DNA from 3 places in the Actinoallomurus bryophytorum genome. Region 3 is predicted to be linked to each of the others. Evidence: riboswitches for the same ligand, from Rfam matches in the RefSeq annotation. Region 3 holds a riboswitch; each other region holds the start of a gene.
What was found. Region 3 has a riboswitch for cobalamin ahead of FB559_RS01105 (SCO2322 family protein). Riboswitches for the same ligand answer to the same signal wherever they lie in the genome.

Region 1 (4,060 bases), 5.1 Mb from region 3:
CCATCGCTGTCCTACAGAGCTACGAGGTCACCCGAGGATGAAAAAGGGTCATCGTCCCCGCACCGGCCAGGGCGGTCTAGGCCCGTTTGATCGTCGCGAGCCAGGCCGGTGCGCCGTTCTCGTCGTGGTACCTCGTCCGTACCCGGTCCGGTTCGATGGCGGCGACGTTCCATCCGCTGCCGGGGTTGAACGCCGCTCTCAGGTCGTCCCGGCTGATCGGGTGCGGGCCGGTGTCGGGACCGTCGTCGCTGAAGCACAGCACGTAAAGGGTTCCGCCGTGCTCGGTCACCGACGCCAGGCTCACCGCGTACCGGGATCGCTCGTCGCCCTCGAAGGAGTGGAACAGCCCGCAGTCCAGCACCGTGTCGAACCTGCGTTCCAACCGCGAGAGCTGGAACGCGTCGGCGGCGGCGAACGTGACCTCGATCCCACGGTCCTCGGCCTTCTTCCGAGCGGCCGCCAGTGCCGTCTCGGCCACGTCGAAGCCCAGCACCGGCAGGCCCAGGGAGGCGACGTGGAGCGTGTTGTCGCCGCTCCCGCAACCCGCGTCGAGCACCGTTCCGGCGAACACGCCTTCGTACACCAGCCGCGCTATCGCGGGCTGCGGCCCGCCGATCTCCCAGGGCGCGGGGCCGTCGTGGTACGACGCGTCCCAGGGCTTCCCACTCATCCGTTCGTGCTGGGTCGGCTGCCGGCCACCGAACGGATCGCCGGCAAGGATTCGTTCCGACATCTTCATCCCCTGACTGTGACCGGGCTCAGCTTCCGGCGCCCGCGTACGTGCCGAAGCTCCAGAAGACCCCTTCGGGGTCGCGGACGGTGAAGCCCAGACCGTACGACTCCTCCTGCGGCGCCCTGACGACGGTCGCGCCCGCCGCGACGGCGCGCTTGAACAGGGTCGCGGGGTCGTCCGTCACGACGTAGACCGAGCCGGTGCCGGCCGGCAGGCCGGAGATGGAGCTGTCCTCGCGTGAGGCGCTGCCGAGCATGACGCCACCTCCCGTAGGCCAGCGGAGCTCGGCGTGGTCGACGCGATCGCCGGTCTCGTAGACGGCGACGCGTTCGAACCCGAACGCGTCGATGAGAAAGCGGATCGCGGCGTGGGCGTCGGAGTAGCGGATCGAGGGCCAGATCCTGGTATCGCTCATGGCCCTATCGTCGCTAAGGCTCCACCTCCTCGTCTTGGATGAATGGGAGGTCGTCGCCGGTCAGCCAGACCGACGGCGGACATCCGATGAAGGAGTTCCACTCGCGCGCCAGATGGGCCTGGTCGTAGTAGCCGCACGCCGCCGCGACGGCGGCCAGTGCGGGCCGTTCGCGCCGCGTCAGCAGGAGCTTCGACCGCTCGAAGCGCATGACGCGCGCCGCCTCCTTGGGGCTCAGGCCGTACTCCGCGGTGAAGCGCTCGCCGAGGTGCCGGCGGCTCCAGCCGACCTCGCGTGCGAGGTCGTCGATGCGGACGCGGCCACCGCGTGAGGTCAGGAGCCGCCACGCGTGGCCCAGCTCGGCCGAAGGCGCCGGCAGCCGGCCGAGGTCGCGAGACAGCACCTCGTTGAGGATGGCGAAGCGGGCGGGCCACGAGTGTGCCTCGCCCATGCGCTCGATGAGCTCGCCCATGCGCGTGTGGGCGAGCCCGTCGAGCGGGACGATCGTGGACGCGAGCTCGCCGGCGGGCATGCCGAGCAGCGACCTCGCGCCGTCGGGAGTGAGCGAGAGCTGGACGCCGTACTGGCTGCCGTCGTGCTCGATCAGCGCGGCCCGGGTGTGCATCCCGCCCAGGAGCGCGGCGAACTCGGCCGGCGCCTGCCGCGGGTCGGGCATGACCGTCGTACGGGTCGGCGCGCCGAGGCTGATGACGATCGTGAGGTACGGCGACGGGAGGCCGTGGTGGGTGCCCGGCGGCAGGCCCTCGTAGCGGTAGCCCGAGTAGTGCGCGACGAACGGCGCCAGGTGCGCCGGCGGCGTCACCTCGGCCCGCTCCATGATGAGCCCGGTACCGCTCATGCGCCCACGGTAGCCGTGGAGGGTGACATCCGGCACGTATCGGCAGGGCCCTGGTCTCCGTAGACTGTCCCGCGACGGCGAGGGAAGGAACCCGGTGCGATTCCGGGGCTGTCCCGCAACTGTGATCAGGTAGCGAGCCCGCGCATACGGCCACGGCGGCGAGCTGGAAGGCCGCGGGTGGTGGTACCGGTCCCCACGAGGGGGTCCGGGCCGCCGTGCGATGACCTGAGAGTCAGGAGACTTCCCGCCGTCCGCGATAGGCACCCGGCCCGGGGCGAGGACCCCCGAGGGAAGGACTCACACGTGCGCGTCTTGCTGCTCTCCACCGCCGACACCGAGCTCTTGTCGGCTCGTTCGGCCGGTTACGCGACCGGTAACCCGGCCCGCCTCGGCGTCGCCGACCTGGACGCGCTGTGCGAGGGCGTCGACGCCGTGGTCCTGCGGCTCCTCGGCGGCCTCAGCACCTGGCGCGAGGGCGTCGAGGACCTGCGGCGACGTGGCCTGCCACTCGTCGCGCTGGGCGGCGAGGCGAGCCCGGACGCCGAGCTGATGGCCCTGTCCACCGTGCCGTCCGGCGTCGCCACCGAGGCCCTGGACTACCTGCGCGAGGGCGGCGTCGGCAACCTGCGCGAGCTGGCGCGCTTCCTGGCCGGGATGCTGTCACCCGGCGACGAGGAGCCCTGGGCGCCGCCGCAGGCGATGCCCGCGTACGGCGTGCACGGCGACCCCGTCGTACGCGAGGGGCGGCCGACCGTGGGCGTGGTCTTCTACCGCGCCCACGAGCTGTCCGGCAACACCGCGTTCGTCGACACCCTCTGCGAGCGGATCGAGGCGGCGGGCGGCAACGCCCTGCCGGTCTTCTGCGGCTCGCTGCGCGCCGCCGACGAGGGCCTGATGGAGCTCCTCGGCCGCGCCGACACCGTCGTGGTCACGGTGCTCGCGGCAGGTGCGTCGGCCGAGGACGGCTGGGACGCGGGCGCCCTGGCCACTCTGGACGTCCCGGTCATCCAGGGAATGTGCCTGACCACGTCGCGGGAGGTCTGGGACGCCTCGGACGCGGCGCTGTCACCGATGGACGCGGCCATGCAGGTCGCCATCCCCGAGTTCGACGGCCGCCTGATCTCGGTGCCGTTCTCCTTCAAGGAGGAGGGCCCCGACGGCATCCCGGTGTACGCCGCCGACCCCGAACGCGCCGCCCGCGTCGCCGGCATCGCCGTACGCCACGCGCGGCTGCGGCACACGCCGCCCGCCGACCGGAAGCTGGCGATCGTGCTGTCGTCGTACCCGACCAAGCACGCACGCGTCGGCAACGCGGTCGGCCTGGACACGCCGGTCTCGGCGGTACGCCTGCTGGCGGCGCTGAAGGAGGCCGGCTACCAGGTCGGCGACCATCCGACCGACGGCGACAAGCTCATCCACACACTGATCGCGGCGGGCGGTCACGACGTGGAGTGGCTGACCGAGGAGCAGTTGCGCGCCGCGCCCGCGCGGGTGCCGCTGGCGGACTACGAGCGATGGTTCGCGGCGCTGCCGGACTCCCTGCGCGAGGGCGTACGGCGGCACTGGGGCGAGCCGCCGGGCGAGCTGTACACCGATGGCGACGACATCGTGCTGGCGTCGCTGCGCTTCGGCAACGTGCTGCTGATGATCCAGCCGCCGCGCGGGTTCGGCGAGAACCCGGTCGCGATCTACCACGACCCCGACCTGCCGCCCTCGCACCACTACCTGGCCGCCTACCGCTGGCTCGACGGGACCTTCGGCGCCGACGCCGTCGTCCACCTCGGCAAGCACGGCACTCTCGAATGGCTGCCCGGAAAGGGCCTCGGCCTGTCCGCGGAGTGCGCCCCCGACGCGGTCCTCGGCGACCTGCCGCTCGTCTACCCGTTCATCGTCAACGACCCGGGCGAGGGCACCCAGGCCAAGCGCCGCGGGCACGCGACCATCGTGGACCACATGGTGCCGCCGATGGCGCGCGCCGACACGTACGGGGACCTGGCCAAGCTCGAACAGCTCCTGGACGAGTACGCCACGGTGCAGGCGCTCGACCCGACCAAGT
Region 2 (4,060 bases), 5.2 Mb from region 3:
CTGCAGCAGCCCGGGAATGAGGTGGGTCTGGAACGAGCGGATCGAGGCCGCCGACGCCTCAAGCCCGACATAGGTGTCCAGACCGGCAGATAGCACCGATTCGTACTCGGTCCACCAGCCCCGCTGCTGGGCATCCTTGGCCAGAGTGAGCAGCTGTTCGCGCTGCCCTGAGTCGCCGACCTCGTACAGGTCGAGCATGTCGCGAACGTCGCGGATGCGGGCGACCGACTTTCCCGTCTCGATCCGGCTGACGCGGGACATCGAGCATTCGAGGTGCCGGGCGACATCCTCGATCATCAGGCTGGAGGACTCACGGAGCCTGCGGAGTTCCATGCCCAGGCGGCGCCGGCGGACCGTGGGGCTTTGAGAATCGGACATCGAGCACCTCCAGGTCGACCGTCCTGGACGGGAGGGGTTGGGAGGGGAAGCGGTGAGGGGGATGGAGGGTCGTGGCCGGTGGCGGCGGAGAGCGACGGATCGTTCGCCCAGGGATGTCGTCCGCCGCTAAAGCGTACGCGAGCCCCGATGGCGATGGTCGGAGTTTTTGCCCGATACTACCTTTGAGCCTCATTTATGCAGGTCATCCCGACAATTGAGGTCACTCACCGTCGTCGTTCGAGCACCTCTTGCCACGACATGGCACTTTACCTGTCCAATGCTATGCGGCTCACCCTTTTGTGTCGTACGGACGATCCTAAAAGAGCCGTCTGATGGTCAGTGTCCCGGATTCGTCCACGGTGTCGCGCCGGTATCGCCTTGTGGTGCGGGCCTGGATGATCACCTCTCGGTCGCCGGGGAGTCCGAGCGTTACCCGCCGAGCCCTTCCCAAAACCCCCGATGCGAACGTATGTTCGATGACGCCCGCCTTCCCCCGGGCATCACGGCACCGATCGACCGGGAAGGCAGGCGGCCCGCGTGGGCGGAGTGAGCGGTGCGAGACGGCGTCCGCGAGACGCATGGACGAGGTCCACATGAGCCGGTCCTACGGCGAGCCGGTGGACGTCTGGCTCGTGGACGGGCGGCCGTCGCGGTTCGTGTGGCACGGCCGCCTCTACACCGTCCTGCGGGTGCTGGACCACTGGGTGACCACGCGCGACTGGTGGCGCGACCGTAACCCCGAGGCCGAGGAGACGACCGCGCGGGAGTTCTGGCAGGTCGAAGCGACCCCGGACAAGGAGATCGGCGTCTACGAGCTGCGCCATGACGAGGCGAGCGGAGGGTGGATGCTCTCGCGCGCCTGGGACTGACGCCCGGCCGGTCAGTCCCGCACGAAGTCCCGGATCGCCCGCAGCGTCGGCTCGTCCTTGACCCCCGCGATGAGCAGCGTCGTCACGGGGGACTCCCGCCACAGAGCGAGGCGCTCCTTGATCCGGCCGAGCGGGCCGAGCAGGGAGATGGCGTCCGCCAGCCCGTCGGGAACGGCGCGGACCGCCTCGTCGCGGCGTCCCTCCAGGAACAGCTCCTGTACGCGCGCGGCCTCCTCGGCGTAGCCCAGCCGGCCGATCAGGTCCAGATGGAAGTTGGTGTCCCGCGCGCCCATGCCGCCGATGTAGAAGGCCAGCGGGATCTTCGCGACCTCCAGCGCGGCCGGCAGGTCGTCACTGACGATCGTCGTGACCGTCGCCGCGATCTCGAAACCCTCGGGCCGGCCCCGCAGGGACTCGCCGAAGACCGGCTCGATCCGGCTCGGATCCACGAACAGCGGCAGCCAGCCCTGCGCGATCTCGGTGGACAGCGCGACGTTCTTCGGCCCTTCGGCGCCGAGGTAGATCGGGATGTCCGGCCGCACCGGATGCGCGATCGACTTCAGCGGCTTGCCCAGCCCGGTGACGCCGCTGTCCGGGCTGTGGCGGCGCAGCGGCAGCGGGTAGTGCGGGCCGTCATTGGTCACCGGCTCGGCGCGCCGCCAGACGTCGCGCAGGATCCGGACGTACTCCCGCGTCCGTGCGAGCGGCCGTGCGAACGGCACCCCGTACCAGCCCTCCACCACCTGCGGGCCGGAGGCGCCGAGCCCGAGCACGAGCCGCCCGCCGGACAGGCCGTCCAGCGTGAGCGCGTGCATGGCGGTGGCCGCGGGGGTGCGCGCCGACATCTGCGTCACCGCCGTGCCCAGCCCGATCCGCGAGGTGCGCGCGCCGTACCAGGTGAGTGTGGTGAAGGCGTCGGAGCCGTACGCCTCGGCGGTGAACACCTGGTCATAGCCGAGGCGTTCGGCGGCGAGCACCGTCTCGGTGTCGTCCACGGGATCCCGCTGCCAGTAGCCGAGGTTGATGCCGAGCTTCATCCGCGCCTCCCATGAAATAGAACGCGTTCTATTCAAGCACCGCCTCATTCAAGCATCCGGCGCCCGCAGGTCTCCGGTTCCGTGCGCATGTCGAGGACCGATGGGCCGTATGTCATGCTGTGCATCGGCGGTTCGCGGAGGAACCCGGTGCGATTCCGGGGCTGTCGCGCAACTGTGACCGGGAAGTTCTTCCTCACCGACAGCCACGGCGTGAGCCGGAAGGCCGAGGATGGGCGACGATCCGGCAGCCAGGAGACTCCGGCCGCCGATGACAGGCCACCTACGGGCGCGCAAACCCGAGGAAAGGACGATCGCCGGGTGAACAGCTACCCGTTCTCCGCCGTCGCGGGACTCGAGGACCTCAAACTGGCCCTCCTGATCAACGCGGTGTCGCCATCGGTCGGTGGCGTCCTCGTGCGCGGGGAGAAGGGCACGGCGAAGTCGACCATCGTGCGCGCTCTCGCCGCGCTGCTGCCCGGCGTCGACGTCGTCGCCGGCTGCCGGTTCTCCTGCGACCCCGGGGCGCCCGACCCCGAATGCCCCGACGGTCCGCACGCCGAGGCCGGCCGCGCCGGCGAGGTACGCCAGGCGCGGCTCGTCGAGCTTCCCGTGGGCGCGTCCGAGGACCGTCTCGTCGGTTCGCTCGACCTCGAGCGTGCGCTCACCGACGGCGTCCGCGCGTACCAGCCGGGCCTGCTCGCCGCCGCGCATCGCGGGTTGCTGTACGTCGACGAGGTCAACCTGCTCCACGACCACCTCGTGGACCTGCTGCTGGACGCCGCCGCCATGGGCCAGTCCTATGTCGAGCGCGAGGGCGTCTCGATTCGCCACGCGTCGCGGTTCCTGCTGGTCGGCACCATGAACCCCGAAGAGGGCGAGCTGCGCCCGCAGCTGCTCGACCGGTTCGGGCTGACCGCCGAGGTGGCCGCGACGCGTGACCCGGACGAGCGCGCCGAGGTCGTACGCCGCCGTCTCGCCTACGAGGCCGACCCCGCCGCGTTCGCGGCGGACTGGTCCCAGGCCGACGCCGAGCTCGCCTGGCGCATCAGCGAGGCGCGCGACCGGCTGTCCAAGGTCGTGCTGTCGGACGGCGCACTGCGGCAGATCACCGCGGTGTGCGCCGAGTTCGAGGTCGACGGGCTGCGGGCCGACATCGTGATGGCACGCGCCGCCATCGCGCTCGCCGCCTGGCACGACCGCGGCGCCGTCACGCCGGCCGACGTACGCCTCGCCGCGCGCCTCGCGCTGCCGCACCGGCGCCGCCGCGACCCCTTCGACGCTCCGGGGCTGGACGAGGACACGCTCGACGAGGTTCTCGACCGCACCGGCGACTACGACGTGGAGGAGGACCCGCCTCCCGGCAAAGTGCCGCCCCCGCGGCCCGCGCCCGACCTCGACCTGGACGATCAGAGCGGCGAGACGACCGCGCGCGACCCGGAGCCCGAGTCCGAGACCGACACCGAGCCCGAACCCGAACCCGATCCGGACGGCCCCGGCTCGGGCGGTCGCGAGGAGCAGGAGCACGCCGAGGGCGGCCCGGGCGAGGGCGCCCTGGTCGACATCGGGCAGGCGCTCTCCGGTGGCGGCCAGGACGAGAAGACCCGCGCCGACCGGCCGAAGCCCTCCCCGGCCGGTGCCGTCTACCGGCCGCGGCTGTTCGTCGTGCCGGGCATCGGCGAGGGCGCGCCGGGCCGCCGGTCACGTGCGCGCACCCCGTACGGGCGCACGGTCGGCGCACGGCCCGGCAGCCGTACGGTCCACCTGACCGGGACGTTG
Region 3 (4,060 bases):
GCGGGCGGTGCGCAGCACCAGCAAGAACGGGACGATCACAAGGACGCCCATCGCGTCGCCGGTCCACCACACCGACCAGGTCTGCCAGTACTGCCCGGTCGGCACCGCACCCCCGAAGAACAGCGCCGTGCTGCCGACCGTCGCACTGATCAGCATGCTGCCGAAGGCGGCCAGGAAGATCAGCGCCAAGGCGTCACGCAGCCGATTCAGCCCGAGGTGAAAGCCGGCCCGCCGGAGCAGGAGGTAGGCGCACACCGGGGCGGCCGTGTTGCCCAGCGCGATCATCGCGACGACGGGTACCGAGGGCCCGAGGGGCAGGTTGACGGCGAACGCGGCGAGCGTGATGCCCGGACCGGTCCAGCCTCCGAACAGCAGAAGGGACACGACCGCGACGCCGATCGGCAGCCACAGCGGAGCGATGTGGCCGTGCACGGCGGCGAGCCGGAGTCCGAGTTCGGCGGCTCCGTAGTAGGCGGCGGCGGTGATGAGGACGCGCAGGCCCACCGAGACCGCGCGTCGGCTCCTGCTCTGGCTCACCGGTCCGGCGGGCCCATCTTCTCCAGGCCGGTCCCAGTCCCCCTGGCACCACCGCGGAAGCGGTGTGGCCACAAAGTCAGAGTACGCCCTGGACAGGACCCGGATTCGCCATCGCCGAACCGTGTCCCGGCCGACGACGGCGAAAGCCGCCGGCGAGGTGGTGACGGGCGAGCCTCAGACGATCAGCGACACGTCACTGGAGGCCGCCCGAACCGCGACGCGGTCCCGGACAGGCGACCGGTGGCCCGCCACGACGCGTACCGCCACGACCGCCGGCCGGGCCGACGGTGGCGGCAGCCGCCGAGGTGGTGATGGGCGGCCCGAGACGATCAGCCCCACGTCACTGAGGGCGACCGAACCGCGACGTGGCCCGCCACGACGCGTACCGCCACGACCGCCGACCGGGCCGACGACGGCGAAAACCGCCGGCGAGGTGGTGACCGGCGAGCCTCAGACGATCAGGGACGCGTCGCCTGGCGCCGACCGGACCGCCGGATAGGAGCCCGCCGCGATGCGTACCCCGACGACCGCAGGCTGGCGCCCCACTCGGGCAGATGGCACCCGCGGGCGGGCCACCCCCTCGGGCAGGGGGTGGGGCCCGTCCCGCGCGCCGGTGGCGGGCGCCTCACCCCTCGGGCGGGTGCAGGCTCATCGGGCCGTACACCTTGCGGCCGTCCTCGAGCAGGCTGACCTGGTCGACGCCGGCCTCGACCAGGCTCCGCCAGTTCTCCCCCACCCACGACTCGGCGTCCGCCTGTGTGGTCCACGTCTCGTCTCCGAGGTCGGGGGCCTCGGTCACCGATCCGTCGGCCTTCTCGTAGCGCCAGCTCCAGGGCATTGGTCTCCTCTGTGTCCGCAGTAGCCGCGGCCTCACCCGGCCGCGATGATCGCGTTGCGCAATCCTTCGGCCGTCAGCGTCTCACTCGAGGGCAGCGCCACGCCGCCCACGTTCACCGTCGGCGTGCCGAACACGCCACCCGAGATCGCCGTCTGGCTCGTCTGTCTCACCTCTGCCGCGTACCGCTGGCTCCGCACGCACGACCCGAACCCCGAGTCGTCGATTCCCGCGCTCCGGCCGTAGGACACCAGGTCGGTGGTGCTGAAGCCGACCGACCCCTCCGGCGGCTGGTGGAGGAAGAGCTGGTCCTGGAAGGCCAGCCACCGCGCCCCGTCGGTGATGCAGTGCGCCGCGGCCGACGCGCGTACCGAGTTCCCCGACAGCGGCTCACTGGTGAAGATCACGATCGGGTGGTAGACGATCTTCGCCCGCCCCTCCCCGGCGAGGTTCTTGAGCGTCACGTCGTTGACCCGGTGGAACTCCTTGCAGATCGGGCACTGGAAGTCCTCGTAGACGTCGACGAGCGGGACGGTGACCCCGGGCTTCGCCATGGTCACGGTCCCGACCGAGGACACCTCGGCCGTGACGCCGCTGGGCAGGGGGGCCGGCTTGCCGAGCGACTTGTCGCGCGAGACGAGCACGGCGGTGACCGCGACGCAGACCGCCAGGACGAGGAACCCGGCGACCAGGCCGATTACCAGCCCCCGGCGCCTGCGGGTGGGGACGGGCTGCCCGTACGGCTGCCCGTACGGAGGCTGCCCATAAGGCGGCTGTCCGTACTGCGGCGGGTACGGCTGCTGCCCGTACGGGGGTGCACCGGGCGGCGGCGCCCCGTACGGCGAGGGACCGTACCCGGGAGGCGGCCCCTGAGGGGGCGGTCCCTGCGGGGGTCCGTACTGGGGAGGAGGTCCGTACGGGGACGGCGCCGGAGACGCGGGGTGTGGCGGCTGCCACTCCTCGGTCGCGGGGCCTTGCTCTGGCCGGGGGGCGCCGGGCGGCGGATCATCCGGGGGCTCCGGGCCTTCGGGCGGCGGGCCGCCGGGGGATTGGCTCACGATGCGTCAGATTACCGGTCTGAGCCGTTTTGACGAGGTCTCAGCGTCCGTGGTCAACTCATCGGCAGCAGCACACGCGCCGACGTGGGGAAAGCCGGTTCGAATCCGGCGCTGACCCGCAACCGTGGACCGGCGGGCATCCGCCCGCAGGCGAGCCGGGATGCCCGCGCCGGCGCTGGGGCGTATCCGACGGATACTCCCCGTGTGGCTCTGAAATCCGTCGTGGTCTGCGGGTGGAGTCCGGGCGCGTGCTCGCGGTGCGCCCGTTCCGCCGGGACCTCGCAGAGCACCAGAAAGGCGCCCATGCTCAAGCGATCCGGCGTTGTGTCGGCCCTTGTCGTCGGGGCGACTCTCGCTTTCGCCGCCCCGGCGACGGCGGATGCCACCGCGTTCTGGGGTTACTGGCAGGCGAGCGGCTCGGACTGGGCCTTCGCCAAGACCGGCCCGGCCTCCGCGCATCCCAAGGAGGGCGCCGTCGAAGGCTGGCGGTTCGCCCGGTCGAGCGGCGACACCGGCACACCTCCGCGCGCCGAGCCCGCCTTCGCGAAGATCTGCGGGTCCACCGCCGCGCGGGCAGGCGACAAGCGGGTCGCGGTCGTCATCGACTACGGCGAACCGGCCGACGCGCCCGCCGGCGCCACGCCGCCCGCCGCCAAGACGTCCTGCGCGGTCGTGCCGCAGAGTGCCACGGGCTCGGACGTCCTCGCCAAGGTGGCCACGCCGAAGGCGGACAAGTCAGGCCTGATCTGCGCCATCGACGCGTTCGGGCCCTGTGCCCCGGCCGCTCCGGCGGCCACCCCCTCGTCCCCCGCGGCGAAGAAGAAGGACGCCGGCTCGACCGCGCTTACGGTCGGCATCGGCGTGGTCCTCGTGCTCGCCGCCGGCGGCAGCATGGTGGCCCTGCGGCGCCGCACCGGCCAGTGAGGGCGCCCGCCCGGCGGGGGCGCGGGTGAGTGCCGGACGGCACCTGCACCCGGGCGCCTGGTGGCTGTGGGCACTCGGTCTCGCCACAGCGGCCACCCGTACCGCCAGCCCGCTGCTCCTGCTGATGGTCGTGGCCGCCACCGGCCTGGTCGTGGCCGTGCGGCGCTCCGGTGAGGCATGGGCGGGCTCCTACGCGGTGTTCCTGCGCCTGGGCCTGGTGGTGGTCGTCATCCGCGTCGTCTTCTGGGTGGTGTTCGCCGCGCAGGCCACCGGGCCCGCGCTGTTCACGCTTCCGTCGGTGACGCTGCCGTCGTGGCTGGCGGGCACCCGGATCGGCGGCCCGGTGACCGCCCACGGCCTGCTCTCCGGCCTCTACGACGGACTGCGCCTGGCCGCCGTACTCGTCTGCCTGGGCGCCGCCAACGCCCTGGCCAGCCCCAGCCGGCTGCTGAAGGCGGTGCCCGGCGCGCTGTACGAGATGGGGGTCGCGGTCGTGGTGGCGATGACGTTCGCGCCGCAGGCGGTGACACACGTACGGCGCGTACGGGCGGCGCACCGGCTGCGCGGCCGTCCGGACCGCGGGCTGCGGGCCGTGCGCGGGCTCGTCATGCCGGTCATCGAGGGCGCGCTGGAGCGGTCGGTCGAGCTCGCGGCGGCGATGGACTCACGCGGCTACGGCCGGACCTCTCCGGTCCCGCCCGCGCTG

Region 1: linked by a shared signal. The riboswitch ahead of cobN (cobaltochelatase subunit CobN) and the one ahead of FB559_RS01105 (SCO2322 family protein) in region 3 are both predicted to bind cobalamin.
Region 2: linked by a shared signal. The riboswitch ahead of FB559_RS25340 (magnesium chelatase subunit D family protein) and the one ahead of FB559_RS01105 (SCO2322 family protein) in region 3 are both predicted to bind cobalamin.

What each region holds. Positions count from the first base shown of each region.
Region 1 covers NZ_VFOZ01000001.1:5,353,229-5,357,288, forward strand. The annotation lists partial or broken gene FB559_RS45745 (IS5/IS1182 family transposase) at 1-41, shown strand, start outside; gene FB559_RS25130 (class I SAM-dependent methyltransferase) at 77-733, opposite strand; gene FB559_RS25135 (VOC family protein) at 759-1,148, opposite strand; gene FB559_RS25140 (helix-turn-helix domain-containing protein) at 1,162-2,004, opposite strand; cobalamin riboswitch at 2,089-2,247, shown strand; gene cobN (cobaltochelatase subunit CobN) at 2,308-4,060, shown strand, end outside.
Region 2 covers NZ_VFOZ01000001.1:5,390,001-5,394,060, forward strand. The annotation lists gene FB559_RS25325 (helix-turn-helix domain-containing protein) at 1-378, opposite strand, end outside; gene FB559_RS25330 (DUF6504 family protein) at 972-1,247, shown strand; gene FB559_RS25335 (LLM class F420-dependent oxidoreductase) at 1,259-2,284, opposite strand; cobalamin riboswitch at 2,396-2,565, shown strand; gene FB559_RS25340 (magnesium chelatase subunit D family protein) at 2,603-4,060, shown strand, end outside.
Region 3 covers NZ_VFOZ01000001.1:224,251-228,310, forward strand. The annotation lists gene FB559_RS01090 (MASE1 domain-containing protein) at 1-537, opposite strand, end outside; gene FB559_RS01095 (hypothetical protein) at 1,163-1,375, opposite strand; gene FB559_RS46045 (DsbA family protein) at 1,408-2,430, opposite strand; cobalamin riboswitch at 2,457-2,616, shown strand; gene FB559_RS01105 (SCO2322 family protein) at 2,734-3,354, shown strand; gene FB559_RS01110 (energy-coupling factor transporter transmembrane component T) at 3,380-4,060, shown strand, end outside.